2 regions of the Massilia sp. 05N420 genome follow, and region 2 is predicted to be linked to the other one. Evidence: predicted binding sites of a transcription regulator. Region 2 holds the regulator's gene; the other holds the start of a gene.
What was found. Region 2 encodes sigma-54, which starts transcription at its own class of promoters, with help from an activator protein. Its sites were predicted from a motif close to TGGCANGNAANCTGCTTT; they were not measured.
Positions count from the first base shown of each region.

Region 1: the regulator sigma-54 is predicted to act here: its motif matches at 1,742-1,759, upstream of AC1DIX_RS09570 (PEP-CTERM sorting domain-containing protein).

Region 1 covers NZ_JBFTMX010000012.1:96,506-102,890, reverse strand. The annotation lists gene AC1DIX_RS09580 (family 20 glycosylhydrolase) at 1-494, shown strand, start outside; gene AC1DIX_RS09575 (DNA-binding transcriptional response regulator) at 507-941, opposite strand; gene AC1DIX_RS09570 (PEP-CTERM sorting domain-containing protein) at 1,012-1,659, opposite strand; gene AC1DIX_RS09565 (TonB-dependent receptor plug domain-containing protein) at 1,922-4,123, shown strand; gene AC1DIX_RS09560 (GlxA family transcriptional regulator) at 4,074-5,051, opposite strand; gene AC1DIX_RS09555 (MBL fold metallo-hydrolase) at 5,165-5,947, shown strand; gene AC1DIX_RS09550 (serine hydrolase domain-containing protein) at 5,931-6,385, opposite strand, start outside.
Region 2 covers NZ_JBFTMX010000015.1:215,537-225,387, reverse strand. The annotation lists gene lptA (lipopolysaccharide transport periplasmic protein LptA) at 1-325, shown strand, start outside; gene lptA (lipopolysaccharide transport periplasmic protein LptA) at 326-886, shown strand; gene lptB (LPS export ABC transporter ATP-binding protein) at 886-1,662, shown strand; gene AC1DIX_RS12240 (RNA polymerase factor sigma-54) at 1,665-3,161, shown strand; gene hpf (ribosome hibernation-promoting factor, HPF/YfiA family) at 3,264-3,623, shown strand; gene AC1DIX_RS12230 (enoyl-CoA hydratase/isomerase family protein) at 3,728-4,813, shown strand; gene AC1DIX_RS12225 (GntP family permease) at 4,960-6,363, shown strand; gene rapZ (RNase adapter RapZ) at 6,410-7,273, opposite strand; gene hprK (HPr(Ser) kinase/phosphatase) at 7,347-8,282, opposite strand; gene AC1DIX_RS12210 (PTS sugar transporter subunit IIA) at 8,292-8,774, opposite strand; gene queF (NADPH-dependent 7-cyano-7-deazaguanine reductase QueF) at 9,124-9,851, opposite strand, start outside.

The DNA.
Region 1 (6,385 bases), on a different contig from region 2:
AGGACGGGCTGACCGACTACGGCAAGCGCCACGTGCGCGGACTAGAGGCGACGTTGTTCACCGAGACCGTGCGCGATGCCAGCCGCATCGACTACCTCGTCATGCCGCGCCTGCTGGCGGTGGCGGAACGGGCCTGGGCGCCCGATCCGGCCTGGGCTGGCGAGCAGGATGCGGCGAAGGCGGCCGCGCTGCATCGCCGCGCCTGGTCCGGCTTCGTGAATGCGCTGGGCCAGCGCGTGCTGCCGCGCCTCGACCTCGAACAGACCGGCGTGGCCTACCGCATCGCGCCGCCCGGCCTGATGGTGGATGGCGAGCAGGTGCTGGTGAATCATGCGCTGCCCGGGATCACGCTGCGTTATACGACTGACGGCAGCGATCCGACGTCCGCCAGCCGGCCTGTCACGGGACCGATCACGGAGCGCGGCACGATCAAGGCGGCGGCCTTCGACCGTAACGGCAGGCGAGGGCTGGTGGCGAGCGTCGAGCGCCGCTAGTGCCGGCCGCTTTCAGCGCGGCCGCATGCGCCGCTGCCCCTGGCGCCGCCGCTCGTCGCGCGGCGCCGGCTGCATCGCATAGGACGGCATGGCGCCGTTGCCGTCGATACCGAACTCGATCACGCGGCGCAGCGAGCGCAGCGTGACCGGCTTGGCCAGCACCGCGATGCGGCCCGCATGGTAGTGGGGCACATGGCTTTCGTCGTCGAGCAGCAGGACCACCGGCGCGCGCGGCGCCAGCCGGGTGATCTCGCCGATGAAGGAACGGCGGTCGTCCGCGTTGGAGGTGGTGTAGGTCAGGATCAGGTCGAAGCGCACCGTCTGGGCCGTGTTCAGGGCCGCGCGCGGACTGTCCGTGGTCGCGACGATATAGCCGAGCGATTTCAGCAGCGTGGCAATCTCGCCGCAAGCCAGCGGGTCATGTTCTACGAGCAGTGCGCATTTCATCGTCTATCCTCCTGATAGGTGGATGACGACGCCTCACGCTAGTTCAAGCGCAAAGTTGTAACAATTTTTCTCATCCATTCCTGAGAGGCGTGCCGCGGCGGCGGCGCGCCAGCCAGGCGGCCAGGCCGCCGATCGCCAGGCTGGCCAGCCCGGCCGGTTCCGGCAAGGCCTGGGTTTGCGGCTGCACGACTACCTGGGCGGCCTTGCGCAGGACGCCGCGCTCGCCCGCGCAGGAGGGATAGGCGTCGCCGCAGCCGTCCGGCTGGTCGCTGTGCGCCCACAGCATGGTGAACACGCCGTCGTCGCCCTGCATGGTGAAATCCGAGAAGCCGTCGTTGGCCATGATGCTGCCTTTCATCCGGCCGTCCGCCAGGAATTGCAGCGTCATCGACAAGCGCTGCAGGCCGGGCAGGGTTTCATCGCGATAGCGGTAGTCGATGCGGTTCCAGTGCTGCTGGCCGTCGTCGCCGGCATACCAGTAGTGCAGCGCCAGCAGGCTGTCCTGCTGTTCTTCGCAGATCTCCGCCATGCATTGGTTCTCGACGTTCAGCGAGAGTGTGCCCTGGGCGACGGCGGTGTCGGTGAATTCGAGTTCGAGATGCAGGCCGGCCGGCGTCGCATCCGTGTGTGCCACCTGCTGCCAGGTGTAGAGGACATTCGCCGAAGCGGCTTGGGTGACGAGGGCGGTGGCGGCCAGGCAGAGAATCTTGCGGAACATATGTGTCTCCAGAAATGATTCCATTTAACAAGCAAGGATTGCGCCTGCGCATCCACGTCCTTGATTTGAAAAAGAATTTAACAATGCAGGGTGCATACCCGTCACAAATATGTAAAGCGGGTCGACAGTGCGCTACCGTACATATGGCCATGCAGCATTTCGCGCCGTATTTTCGGCATTTCGTCGCATCGGCCTGTCGGCTGTACGTACTGGACGGCATGATGCGGGCTCGATCAACAGCTCATCGCTAACAACAAAAACCATGTCACGCCAGAACACCCAACACCTCGTCCGCCTGCTCCTCGCATCGCCCGCCATCTTCGGCATGTTCAGCGCCTACGCCGCCGGCCAGGCCACCACGGCCAAGCCTGCGGACAAAGCGGCCCCGGTGCAGCAGGTCGAGGTCAAGGGCCAGGCCGCCGCCTACGACGCTCGCCGCGACGATACCGCCACCAAGATCGTCGTCAACCAGGAAGAGATCCTGCGCCACGGCGACACCACCCTCGGCGAAGTGCTGAAGCGCTTGCCTGGAATTACCGTGGGCGGCGTGCAGGGCCGCGGCGGCGACGTCCGCATGCGCGGCCTGGGCAACGGCTACACGCAGATCCTGCTGAACGGCGAGCCGGCGCCGCCGGGCTTCTCGCTGGACCAGGTGTCGCCGGAGATGGTCGAGCGCATCGAGATCATGCGCGCCGCCACCGCCGAGTACAGCACCCAGGCGATCGCCGGCGGCATCAACATCGTCCTCAAGCGCCAGGTCCAGACCGCGCAGCGCGAACTCAAGACCGGCGTGCAGGCGGAGAACGGCGCCTATGGCGCGGTCTCGACCTTCCAGTTGTCGGACAAGAGCGGCAAGATGTCGTATGCGATGAGCGGCAACGTGCTGTACGGCCGCCAGGACCGTCCTTCGCACATCGTCACCGAAGGCTATGACGCCGCGGGGCGCGAAGTCCTGCACCGCGTCGCCTGGGACGGCAACCGCGGCCGCCTGCTGGCGATCGGCCTCTCGCCGCGGATCAACTGGAACCTCGGCGCCGGCGAAGTGATCACCTCGCAGAACTTCATCAACATCGCCCGTTCGCGCGGCGATGCGCCCGAGACCGTGGTGACTTCGCTGGGCGCGCCGCCGCGCTACGTGGCCACCGCCACCGATGCCGAGAACAAGATGGAAATGCTGCGCAGCGACCTGTCGTGGACCAGGCGCCTGCTTGACGGTGCCAAGATCGACGCCAAGTTCGGCGTCAACTACGCGCACCGCGACAGCGGCGTGGGACAGTTGCAGTACTACCCGAACGATGTGCTGGCGCTCGACCGCGACATCGACAGCGACTTCACCGACAAGGGCTGGAGCAGCACCGGCAAGTATTCGCGTCCGGTCGGACAGGGCCATGCGATCGCGGTCGGCTGGGACGGCGCCTACAGCCTGCGCAACGAGACCCGCCTGCAACACGAGACAACCACGGTCGGCGCGCCGATCGTCAACCGCGACGAGAGCTTCGACGCCACCGTGCGCCGCCTCGCCCTGTTCGCCCAGGACGAGTGGAGCGTGACCCAGCAATGGTCGGTGTACTTCGGCCTGCGCTGGGAAGGCATCCAGATCAAGAGCGAAGGCAACAGCTACGCCGCGATCGACAACCGTTCGAGCGTCTTCAGCCCGCTGTTCCAGACCCTGTACAAGATCCCGGGTTCGAAGAACGACCAGATCCGCGCCGGCATCACGCGCACCTACAAGGCGCCCAACGTTGCCAGCCTGGTGCCGCGCCGCGGCATCGCCTCGAACAACAGCCCGACCACGCCGGACACGATGGGCAACCCGCAGCTCAAGCCGGAACTGGCCTGGGGCCTGGACCTGGCCTACGAACACTACCTGCCGGGCGGCGGACTGCTCTCGGCCAGCACCTATGTGCGCCACATCGACGACATCACCCACTCGCGCGTGTTCTTCATCGACGGCCTGTGGGTGTCGATGCCGGTCAACGACGGCGCCGCCAACACCCGCGGCATCGAACTCGAAGCCAAGCTGCCGCTGCGCCAGATGTTCCCGGGCTGGCCGGCGCTGGACCTGCGCGCCAACGTCACGCGCAGCTGGTCCAGCCTGTCGATGGTGCCGGGTCCGAACAACCGCCTGGATCAGCAGACGCCCCTCTCCGGCACCTTCGGCTTCGACTATAAATTCGACGGCCTGCCGGCCACCTTCGGCGGCAGCCTGAGCTTCCAGAACGGCGGCCCGGTGCGCATCTCGCAGAACCAGTACGCCTATGCCGGCGTGAAGCGCTCGCTGGACCTGTACGGCGTATGGAAGTTCACGCCCAAGACCCAGGTGCGGATGTCGCTGGCGAATACCCTGCGCCAGGATAACGTCGGCGCCGCCACCTATGTGAGCGCGGACGGCAGCCGCCTGACCGATACGACGATCACGCCGACGATGCTGCAGCTGCGGGCGATGCTCGAGACGAAGTTCTGAACTGGCGGCGGTAGGCCGCCGGGGAGGTCTGCAGCGCGCTCCGGAAATGCTGGCGCAGCGAGAGGGCGGAACCGAAACCCGCGCGCTGCGCCACCAGCTCGACCGGAGCATCGCTGCCCTCCAGCAGGCTGCGCGCGTGGGCCAGGCGCTGCTCCAGCAGCCACTGCTTGAAGGACATGCCGGTGGCCTGGCGGAAGTGGCGCGTGAAGTTACGCCGGCTCATGGCGGCGCGCCCGGCCAGCGCGTCGAGGTCGTGCTGGGCGTCCAGGTGGCGGCTGACCCAGTCGAGTACCCGCGACAACCTGCCGTCGCTGGGCGACACCGGCAGCGGCCGTTCGATGAACTGGGCCTGGCCGCCCTGGCGGTGCGGCGCCACCACCAGCCGGCGCGCCACCGCATTCGCCGCCTCGGCCCCGCACAGGCGGCGCAGCAGGTGCAGGCAGCAGTCGATCCCGGCCGCCACCCCGGCCGAGCTCAGGACCTCGTCCTCATCGACGTACAGCACTTCCGGATCCACCTTCACCTTCGGATAAAGGCGCGCCAGCGCGTCCGCGGCGGCCCAGTGCGTGGCCGCGGTGCGCCCATCCAGCAGGCCCGCCTCGGCCACCGGGAAGGCGCCCAGGCAGAGCGCCACCACGCAGGCGCCGCGCGCGTGCGCCCGGCGCAGCGCGTCCAGCAAGGCCGGTGGCGCGGGCCGGCAGTCGTCGTGCCAGGCAGGCATGACGACGATGTCGGCTTCGTCCAGCCCATCGAGTCCGTGGCTGGGCCGGATGCCGAAGCCGGCGCTGGTGTCCAGGGTGTCTCCGTCCAGACCGCAGACGCGCAGCGAGAACGCCGCCTGCGCCCCCAGGCTGCTGCCGAACACCAGGCAGGGAACCGACAGGTGGAAGGGCGTCATGCCGTCGAAGGCGATGACGGCGACCTGGATGGGCTTGGATGTTGTCATGGCCCGATTCTATCGGATATCGGCTTGCGGGCCACTGTCAGGCTTGATAGCTGGCCAGCACAATGCTCCGACATTCACTTACTTCAGGAGCCGACATGCAAGTCCAACAGATCCGCAACGCCACCCTCGTCATCGACTACGCCGGCAAGCGCCTGCTGGTCGATCCCCTGCTCGCGGCACAGGGCGCCTACCCGGGTTTCGCGGGTACCGCCAATAGCCACCTCGCCAATCCCCTGGTGGGCCTGCCGGTTCCGCTAAGCGAACTGCTGGACGTCGACGCCGTCGTCGTCACCCACCTGCACGCCGACCACTGGGACGATGCGGCGCGCCGCCTGGTCCCGCGCGGCCTGCCCATCTTCGCCCAGAACCTGCATGACGCCGCGCTGCTCCGCGCCGACGGTTTCGAGGACGTGCGCGTGTTCGGAGACGGCGCCGTATTCGGCGATATCGTCCTGCACAGGACCGGCGGCCAGCACGGCAGCGACCAGGTGATGGCCGTGATCGGCGAACGCATGGGGGAGGTGAGCGGGGTGGTGTTCAGCCATCCGGATGAACCGACCCTGTACCTGGCCGGCGACACGGTCTGGAACCGCCACGTCGAGGACAGCCTGTCCGCCCACCGTCCGGACGTCGTGGTGCTGAACTGCGGCGACGCCCAGGTGCCGGGCCTCGGCGCCATCATCATGGACCAGCACGACCTGGCGAAGGTGGCGCAGGCCGCGCCGCAAGCCACCATCGTCGCCAGCCACCTGGAAGCGGTGAACCACTGCGTGCTGTCGCGCGCGGCGCTGCGCGATTTCCTCGACGCCCAGGGCCTGCGTGCGCGCGTGCTGGTGCCCGAGGACGGCGAGGTGTGCGCCTTCAGTGCGGCGGCGTGAAGTTGTACTCCCAGGCCCAGGGCATGTCGTTCTCGCCCAGCACGCGCCGCGCCAGCTCGGGGTAGATGCGCTCGGCGCGCACGTCGTTCGACAGCATCACCACGCAGCGGCGCCTGGCGTCCAGGCAGATCACCATGTTCGCGGTGATCTCGTTGTGGCCGCCCTTGAACCAGCCGGCCCCGCCGCTGCGGTCCCGGAAGCTGACCACGCCGAGGCCGGCCGCCAGCTGCTGCGGCCAGCTGGCCGTTCCTTCCTCCAGCGTCGGGAACTGGTGCCTCGACACGATAGGCAGCCAGCCCTTCACCATGGCCGCGCGCGATGCCGGGCTCAGGCCGTCGCCGCGCACGATGCCTGCCCACAGCTTCGCCTGGTCATCGATGGTGGTGTCCATCGAGCCGGCCGCGCGCACCCGGCTGCGCTCGTCGTGCGCTTCCATCT
Region 2 (9,851 bases):
GACCTTCCGCCAGAAGCGTGACGGCGGCCCCGACCTGTGGGTCGAAGGCCAGGCCCAGCGCATCGAATACGACGAGCGCACCGAGCTGGTCAAGCTGTTCTCGAACGCGGTCGTCAAGCAGCTCGAAGGCAAGCGCATGACCAGCGAGGTGAACGGCCCGTTCATCTCCTACGACAACCGCACCGAGCAGGCCAACGTGTTCAACGACACCAGCGGCGAAAGCAAGCCGGGCGGCGGACGCGGCACGATCATCATCGCGCCGCGCCGTACCGCGCCGGCGGCGGCTCCCGCGACCACGCCGGCGGCGCCGGCAGGGAAGCAGTAAATGAAGGCCGTCCTTGCCGCTGCCGCGCTGTTGCTGGCGCCGCTGGCGCAGGCGGAGCGGGCGGATGCGCTCAAGCCGCTGAAGGTGGTCGGCGGCAACGGGACCCTGGACCAGGTCACGCAAACCGTGGTCCTGACCGGCGGCGTGACCGCCACCCGCGGCACCATGCTGCTGAAGGCCGAGCGTGCCGAGATCAAGGAAGCGCCGGACGGTTACAAGACCATCGTCCTGGTCGCGGCGCCCGGCAAGCCGGCGTCGTTCCGCCAGAAGCGCGACAGCGGCCCCGAGCAGTGGGACGAAGGCCAGGCCGAGCGCATCGAGTACGACGAGCGCACCGAGGTCGTCAAGTTCAGTTCGAACGCCGCCATCAGGCAGCTGGAAGGCCGCAACGTGATGCGTGAAATGGGCGGCGAATTCATCGCCTACGATGCGCGCAAGGAAGTCCTGCTGAACCTGAACGACCCGAGCGGCGTCGACAGGCCCGGCAAGGCCCGCGCCAGTTTTACTTTTTATCCGCGCCGCACTGCGTCGGCCGGGCAACCGGAAGCAGGAAAGCAATGATGGATGTACACGCAGACGCCGCCGCCATCGCGAGCGGCGGCAGCACCCTGGTGGCCAAGGGGCTGCAGAAAAGCTACGGCAAGCGCCTGGTGGTGCGCGACGTTTCGCTGCAGGTCGCCTGCGGCGAGGTGGTCGGCCTGCTCGGCCCGAACGGCGCCGGCAAGACGACCTCGTTCTACATGATCGTGGGCCTGGTGCCGGCCGACGCCGGCGCCATCGTCATCAACGGCACCGACATCACCAGCCTGCCGATCCACCGGCGCGCCATGCTGGGCCTGTCCTACCTGCCGCAGGAAGCCTCGGTGTTCCGCAAGCTGACGGTGGAGGAGAACATCCGCGCCGTGCTGGAACTGCAGCGCGAGGACGGCAAGCCGCTGGGCAAGAACCGCATCGAGGAGCGCCTCAACGAGCTGCTGGCCGAGCTGCAGATCGAGAAGCTGCGCGAGAACCCGGCGCTGTCGCTGTCGGGCGGCGAACGGCGCCGCGTGGAGATTGCGCGCGCCCTCGCCACCAACCCGCGCTTCGTGCTGCTGGACGAGCCGTTTGCCGGCGTCGATCCGATCGCGGTGATCGAGATCCAGCGCATCGTGCGCTTCCTGAAGGAGCGCGGCATCGGCGTCCTGATCACCGACCACAACGTGCGCGAGACGCTCGGCATCTGCGACCGTGCCTACATCATCAACCAGGGCGCGGTGCTGGCGTCGGGACGCCCGGACGACATCATCGCGAATGAATCCGTCCGCCGCGTCTACCTGGGTGAACATTTCCGGATGTAGTCATGAAACAGACGCTGCAACTCAAGACCTCACAGCACCTTGCGCTGACACCGCAACTCCAGCAGTCGATCCGGCTGCTGCAGCTGTCCACTCTCGAGCTGCACCAGGAGATTGAACAGGTCCTCAGCGACAACCCGCTGCTCGAACGCCTCGACGATCCGCTCGACCACTCGGTGCGCCTGCTGGCCGACGGCGCGATCAACAACGGCGCGTCGACCTCGACCACGCCCGACTCGCCGCCCTCGTCCAGCCAGGGCGAGGAGGGCAATGGCGGCGGTGGCGCCGAAGCCGAAGGCGGCGACAGCGACAACGGCGATGCCGGCGGCGCCGAGCACGACATGGACTGGGGCGAGTCTGGCCGTTCCGGCAGCGGCAGCGGCGGCGAGGAAGAGGATGGCCGCCCGCAGCTGGAAGCCAGCCCGGTCTCGCTGCGCGAACACTTGATGGAGCAGGTACGCCTGACCTGCATGTCGCCGCGCGATTGCGCGCTGGTCGAGATCGTCGTCGACACCCTCGACGACAACGGCTACCTCGAAGAAACCCTGGACGAGCTGCATGCGCGCCTGCCGGCCGAACTCGAAGTGGAATTCGAGGAGCTGCGCACCGCACTGGCGCTGGTGCAAAGCATGGACCCGCCCGGCGTGGGCGCGCGCAGCGCCGCCGAATGCCTGGCGCTGCAGATCCGCCGCATGCCGGGCGTGCCGCTGGTCACGCGGCGCATGGCGCTGACCATCGTCGAACGCTACCTGACCTGGTTCGCGCAGCGCGAATTCAACAAGCTCAAGAAAGCCCTCGACTGCGACGACGAAGACCTGCGCGAAGCCCAGGCCGTGATCCGCCATTGCAATCCGCATCCGGGCGCGGCCTTCGCTTCCGACGTTTCCGACTTCGTGGTGCCGGACGTGATCGTGCGCCGCGCGAAGGACGGCTGGAGCGTGCAGCTGAATCCCGAGGTGATGCCGCGCCTGCGCGTGAACAGCCTGTATGCCACCTTGATGAAGCAGGGAAAATCGGAATCCCAGCTGGCGGCGCAGTTGCAGGAAGCAAAATGGCTCATCAAAAACATGCGCCAGCGCTTCGATACTATCCTTCGGGTAGCTCAAGCAATCGTGGAGCGCCAGCGGAACTTTTTCTCCCATGGCGCCGTTGCCATGCGGCCCCTTGTTTTACGTGAGATAGCTGATACACTAGGTCTACACGAGAGCACAATTTCTCGTGTCACAACTCAGAAATACATGCTGACGCCGCACGGCATGTTCGAGTTGAAGTACTTTTTCGGGAGTCACGTCGCGACCGAGGCAGGAGGAGAAGCCTCCTCGACCGCGATCCGGGCTCTCATCGTACAACTCACAGGAGCAGAAGACCCCAAAAACCCTTTATCCGACAGCAAGATCGCGGAGATGCTAGGGGAACAGGGAATGGTTATCGCACGCCGCACGGTAGCGAAATACCGCGAGGCGCTGAAGATCCCTCCCGTCAGCCTCCGTAAATCTCTGTAGCAAGCTCTTTCAGCAAGCTCTTGCAGCAAGCTTCTTGCAACAACGCTGCCCTGGTGCGTGGTATGCGCGTACGACAGGCAGCGCATCATCAAAGGAGTGTGTATGAATCTCACTATCAGCGGACATCATCTCGATGTAACCCCGGCAATCCGTGAATACGTACAGAACAAGCTCGAACGCATCACCCGCCATTTCGATCAAGTGATCGACTCCCACGTCATCCTCTGCATTGACAATCTCACCGAGAAAGAAAAACGCCAGAAGGCCGAGATCAACTTGCGCCTCGCCGGCAAGATCGTTCACGTCGCCAGCGCCGCGCACGACTTGTACGCCGCGATCGACATGCTGATGGACCGGCTCGACCGGCAGGTGCAGAAGTACAAGCAGATGCTGCAGGATCACAGTAGTACACCGCTCAAGCGCATACCCAACGATGGAGGAGAAGCTGCCGCTACAGCGTGATCCTTCCGCTGGCGCAGCACAAGCAAGGAAGGGCGCATCTGGCGCCCTTTTCGTTTTCCGGGCCGCGCTACAATGCCGTTTTCCATTTCAATAAATAAAAGAACATGAGCGAATACGTGCAGACCCGCGTTGCCAGCGGCACCGGCATCATTACCCTCGACCGTCCCAAGGCCCTGAACTCGCTGTCGCTGGAGATGGTGCGCGCACTGACGGAGACCCTGCTGGCCTGGCGCGACGATTCGAACGTCGACGCCGTCGTTATCAAGAGCAGCAGCGAGAAAGCCCTGTGCGCAGGCGGCGACATCCGCTTCTTCCACCAGGCCGGGCGCGCCACGCCCACTGGAGGCAGTGCGCTGCTGGAAGACTTCTTTACCGAAGAATACGCGCTGAACCACCTGATCCACTTCTATCCGAAACCCTATATCTCGTTGATGGACGGCGTGGTCATGGGCGGCGGCATGGGTATCGCCCAGGGCGGGCCCGAGACCGGCCTGCGCATCGTGACCGAACGCACGAAGATGGCCATGCCCGAGGTGAACATCGGCCTGTTCCCGGACGTCGGCGGCAGCCACTTCCTGTCGCATGCGCCGGGCGCGCTCGGCATGCATCTGGGACTGACGGGGCTGACCATCGGCGCCGCCGATGCGCTCTACGTCGGCCTGGCCGACGTGTTCGTGCCGGGCGCCGAACTGCCGGCACTGCATGCGCTGATCGCTGCGACGCCGGGCAAGCAGCTGGCCGATGCGATCCGCGCCTTCGCCGCGCCGTTCGCGCAGCAGGCCGGCGCCAGCGAACTCGAAGCGCAACGCGCGCTGGTCGACAGGCACTTTGGCGCCGACTCGGTACAGGCCGTGATGGTCTCGCTGGAGGGCGATGACACCCCATTCGCGCAGAAGGCCCTGGCCGCGATGCGCCAGCGCTCGCCGCTGATGATGTGCGTGACGCGCGAGATGCTGGTGCGCGGCGCCACGATGGACGTGGCTGCCTGCCTGCGCATGGAGCGCTCGCTGGTGCGCCGCAACTTCGAACACGGCGAAGTGCTGGAAGGCGTGCGCGCGCTGGTGATCGACAAGGACAATGCGCCGAAGTGGAACCCGCCCGCGCTGGATGCCGTCACGCCGGAGATGGTGGCGCGCTTCTTCGAGCCGGTGTGGCCGGCGCATGCGCATCCGTTGCGCCACCTGGCATAAGCGGCGCCCGCTCCGCCGCCCCGGCATCCGCCGGGTTTTTTTTCGCCTACCGATAATGCGTTGCAGCATAAGCACGAATTTATGCGATGATTTCATCAGGCAATGAAATAATGGCATAGCCAAGCACAACAATAGAGGAGTCCAATTTGTCGTTTCTGATCGTCCTGGCCGCGCTGGCCTTCCTGATGGTGGCCGCCTACCGCGGTTATAGCGTCATCCTGTTCGCACCGATCGCCGCCCTCGGCGCGGTCCTGTTCACCGACCCGTCCGCCGTGGCGCCGGTCTTTTCCGGCATCTTCATGGAAAAGATGGTCGGCTTCGTCAAGCTCTACTTCCCGGTCTTCATGCTGGGCGCCGTGTTCGGCAAGGTCATCGAGATGTCCGGTTTCTCGAAATCCATCGTGCAGGCGGCGATCCGCTACATCGGCCGCTCGCGCGCGAACGCCGTGATCGTCGCCGTGTGCGCGCTGCTGACCTATGGCGGCGTGTCGCTGTTCGTGGTGGTGTTCGCCGTGTATCCGTTTGCGGCTGAGCTCTACCGTCAGAGCAATATTCCGAAGCGCCTGATGCCGGGCGCGATCGCACTGGGCGCCTTCTCGTTCACCATGGATTCGCTGCCGGGCACGCCGCAGATCCAGAACATCATCCCGACCACCTTCTTCAAGACCACCGGCTGGGCCGCGCCCGTGCTCGGCACCATCGGTTCGGTGTTCATCATCGTGGTCGGCCTGGCCTACCTGGAATGGCGCCGCCGCGCCGCGATGGCGAAAGGCGAGGGCTATGGCGCGCACGCCGATGTGCCCGAGGCGGAGGCGAACCGGGAAGCGCTGCCGCATCCGCTGATCGCGGTGCTGCCGCTGGTGCTGGTGGGCGTGGCCAACTTCGCGTTCACCAAGATGATCCCGGTCTGGTACGGCGCCGGCGCCTATACGGTGCCGCCCGAAGTGCTGCCGGGCGTGCACACGCCGCTGACGGCCACGGTCAAGAGCGTGCTGGCGATCTGGTCGGTCGAAGCCGCGCTGCTGCTCGGCATCCTGCTGGTGCTCGCGACCGCCTTCCGCCGCGTCAGCCAGCGCTTTGCCAGCGGTTCGAAGGAAGCCGTCGGCGGCGCCCTGCTGGCGGCGATGAATACCGCGTCCGAATACGGTTTCGGCGGCGTGATCGCCGCACTGCCGGGCTTCATCGTCGTCAGCGATGCCCTGAAGGGGATTCCGAACCCGCTGGTGAATGCGGCGGTGTCGGTCAGTTCGCTGGCCGGCATCACCGGCTCGGCCTCGGGCGGCATGAGCATCGCGCTGGCCGCGATGTCCGACCTGTTCATCAAGGGCGCCGAAGCGGCCCACATTCCGATGGAAGTCCTGCACCGCGTGGTGGCGATGGCCAGCGGCGGCATGGACACGCTGCCGCACAACGGCGCCGTGATCACCCTGCTGGCGGTGACCGGGCTGACGCACCGCGAGTCGTATCGCGAGATCTTCGCGATTACCGTCATCAAGACGCTGGCGGTGTTCTTTGTGATTGGGGTGTTTTACGCGACCGGGCTGGTGTGAGTGTTAGCTCGTCGTCCCCGCGGAGGCGGGGATCCCGGTTCGGCTATCAGTGCTGCTCGCGATGCCGCACAACCACCCGTTCGGATTCGCCGAAGTAAGCCGCCAGCCGTTCCGCCATGTACACGGAGCGGTGCTGTCCACCCGTGCAGCCGACCGCCACCGTCAGGTAGCTGCGGTTGTCGGTCTTGAACGAGGGCAGCCATTTGGCCACGAAGGCGCGGATGTCGGCCAGCATTTCGACGGCCTGGGGCTGGGCGTCGAGGAAGGCGATGACGGGCGCGTCCTTGCCGGTGAGCGGGCGCAAGGTCACATCGTAGTAGGGATTCGGCACGGCGCGCACGTCGAACACGAAGTCGGCGTCCAGCGGCACGCCGCGCTTGAAGGCGAAGGATTCGAAATACAGGGTCAGCTTCGCGAATTCGATCTCGGCCAGTTCCTTGACCCAGGCGCGCAGCTTGTTCGCCGACATTTCCGAGGTGTCGATCACATGGCCCAGCTTCTCGATCGCTCCCAGGCGGTCGCGCTCTTCCGAGATGCATTCGATCAGCGTGCGGCGCGAAGCCGGGTTCTCGCCCGGGCGCAGCTCGTGCGACAGCGGATGGCTGCGGCGGGTCTCGGAAAAGCGGGCCACCAGCGAATGGGTGCTGGCAGTCAGGTACATCACCTTGACGTCATGCCCTTGTTCGCGCAGCGTGCGGACCGTGGCCGGCAGTTCCGCCAGCGACTCGGCGCTGCGGGCGTCGACGGCGACGGCGACGCACTTGCTGTCGGCGCCATTGACTGTCTCGACCAGCAAAGGCAGCAGGGCGGGCGGCAGGTTGTCGACGCAGTAGTAGCCTGCGTCTTCGAGAACATTGAGGGCTACCGACTTGCCGGAACCCGAGATACCGGTGATGAGAACGATTCGCATGTGTCCATCATACCGCAACGGTAAGACCTTGTCGCCAGTGGCCAGGCCAGTTGCGATGGTGGTAACTCAGAACCTAATCGCCACTCATCGCCTGGCGTTGACGTTCCATGAACTCCTGCAGCGTATCGATACCGCGCAGCTGCAGGATGGTATTGCGCACCGCGGCTTCCAGCAGCACCGCGATGTTGCGGCCGGCCGCGACGGGAATCACGACCTTGCGGATCGGCAGGCCGAGCACGTCCTCGGTCGGGAAGTGGAAGGGCAGTCGCTCGACTTCCTCGTCCAGCGCGCCGCGCTTGACCAGATGCACGATCAACTTCAGCCGCATCTTGCGGCGCACGGCGGTCTCGCCGAAGATCGCCTTGATGTCCAGCAGGCCCAGGCCGCGCACTTCGAGCAGGTTCTGCAGCAGCGGCGGGCAGCGGCCCTCGATCATGTTCGGGGCGATGCGCGAGAATTCGACCGCGTCGTCGGCCACCAGGCCGTGCGAACGCGAGATCAGTTCCAGGCCCAGCTCGCTCTTGCCGAGGCCGGAATCGCCGGTGATCAGCACGCCCACGCCCAGCACGTCCATGAACACGCCGTGCATGATGACGCGCTGCGCCAGTTTCTTCGATAAATAGACCCGCAGGAAGTCGATGACCTGGGCGGCCGGCAGCGGGGTCGAGAACAGCGGAATGTTCTGCTCGTCGCAGATGGCGAGGATGTCCGGCGGGGTGTCCAGGCCCTGGGCGATGATCAGGGCCGGCGGGCCGCCCGCGATCATTTCGCCGATCATGTGGCTACGCGAGCCCGACTTGAGACGCTGGTAGTAATTCAGTTCCTGGTGCCCGAACACCTGGATGCGGCCCGGGTGGATCAGGTTCAGGTGGCCAACCTGGTCGGCGGCCGAGACGGCGTCGCCCGAGATCAGGCGCTCGCCGCCGGGGAAGCCCGCGAACCAGCCAAGTTGCAGGCTATCGCGATTGTCGTCGTACAGCCTCTGGATGGTCAGCGGAGTCTGGAGCATGGCCTTATTCTAACCCAGTGCCTGCAGGCTCGGTTGCCAGTTGATAATGCGTTCATGCACCGAGCGCGGGTCCGGATCGGTGGCCAGCGCGGTACGCACGGCTTCGTCGGAGAACAGTTCGGCGATTTCGGACAGGATTTCCAGGTGCTGCTGGGTCACGTGGTCCGGGATCAGGAGGAAGAACAGCAGGCTGACCGGCTGGCCGTCCGGCGATTCGAAGGGAATCGGCTCGGCCAGGCGGACGAAGGCGGCCAGCGGCGACTTCAGGCTCTTGCTGCCCTTGATGCGGCCATGCGGCACGGCCACGCCATGACCGAGACCGGTCGAACCGAGGCGTTCGCGCGCGAACAGGTTGTCCGAGACCGTCGAGCGGGCGATGCCGCAGTTGTTCTCGAAGATCAGGCCGGCCTGTTCAAAGGCGCGCTTCTTGCTCGACACTTCCAGATCGAGCTGAACGTTTTCGAGCGAGAGGATTTTGCTTAGATTAGTCATAACACGCTTCTGTTGCGGTACACCCAGGTTCTTGCGAGCGGGAATTATAGGCCTGTTTCATGGCCATGACATTCGATTTCGCGTCTGTACGACTGGCTGTTTTATCCCTGTGGCCAAACATCGGTTTGATCGCGCGCAATCGTTTTGTATCTACACGCAATATCCGCTACGAAATTTCAAATTTCTCGAATGGAAAGGCGAATTTCAGACCCATCTTCCGTATTTTCTAGCCGAAACTTGCCAGCATGCCCAGTCTGCGCTTCGTCACTGCGAAACGATTGACGTCGCTTTGATGCCACGGTTCTGTCGCTGGAAACGAACACTAGATGGGGACAATGCCTGGATTTTTCTACTGCCGGGCGGTGCGCAGATTGGGCGCCTTGCCGGCGCTGAAATTCGCGCGCCAAGGATTGATGTCGAGCCCGCCGCGCCGCGTGTAGCGGGCGTAGACCGCCAGCTTGTGCGGCTTACACTGGCGCAGGATGTCGGTGAAGATGCGCTCGACACATTGCTCGTGAAATTCGTTGTGCTCGCGGAAGCCGATCAGGTAGCGCAGCAGGCTTTCCTGGTCGATCTGCGGACCGGCGTAATGGATCTGCACGGTGCCCCAGTCCGGCTGGCCCGTGACCAGGCAGTTCGACTTCAGCAGGTGGGATACCAGCGTCTCTTCGACCGCGGCTTCGTCGTGCCTGGCCTTGAGCAGTTCCGGTGCCGGGCTGTAATTGTCGACCTCGATGTCGAGGCGGTCCAGCAGCACGCCTTCCAGCTCGCCCATCTTGAGCTTGCCGAAGTCTTCCGGCTGGGTGAGCGTCACGGCTACTTGCGCGCCGAAGGCAGTCGACAGGTCTTCGCGCAGCAGGGCCAGCAGGGCGTCCGTATTCGCCAGGCGGGTCTGGTTGAAGGAGTTGAGGTATAACTTGAAGGACTTCGATTCGACGATATTGGGCGAATCGGCGGGGGCCGTGATGGTCGCGATCGCCACCTGCGGCTTGCCGCGCATGTTCAGCCACGACAGCTCATAGGCGTTCCAGATGTCGACGCCGAAGAAGGGCAGCGTACCTTTCAGGCCGAGCTCGT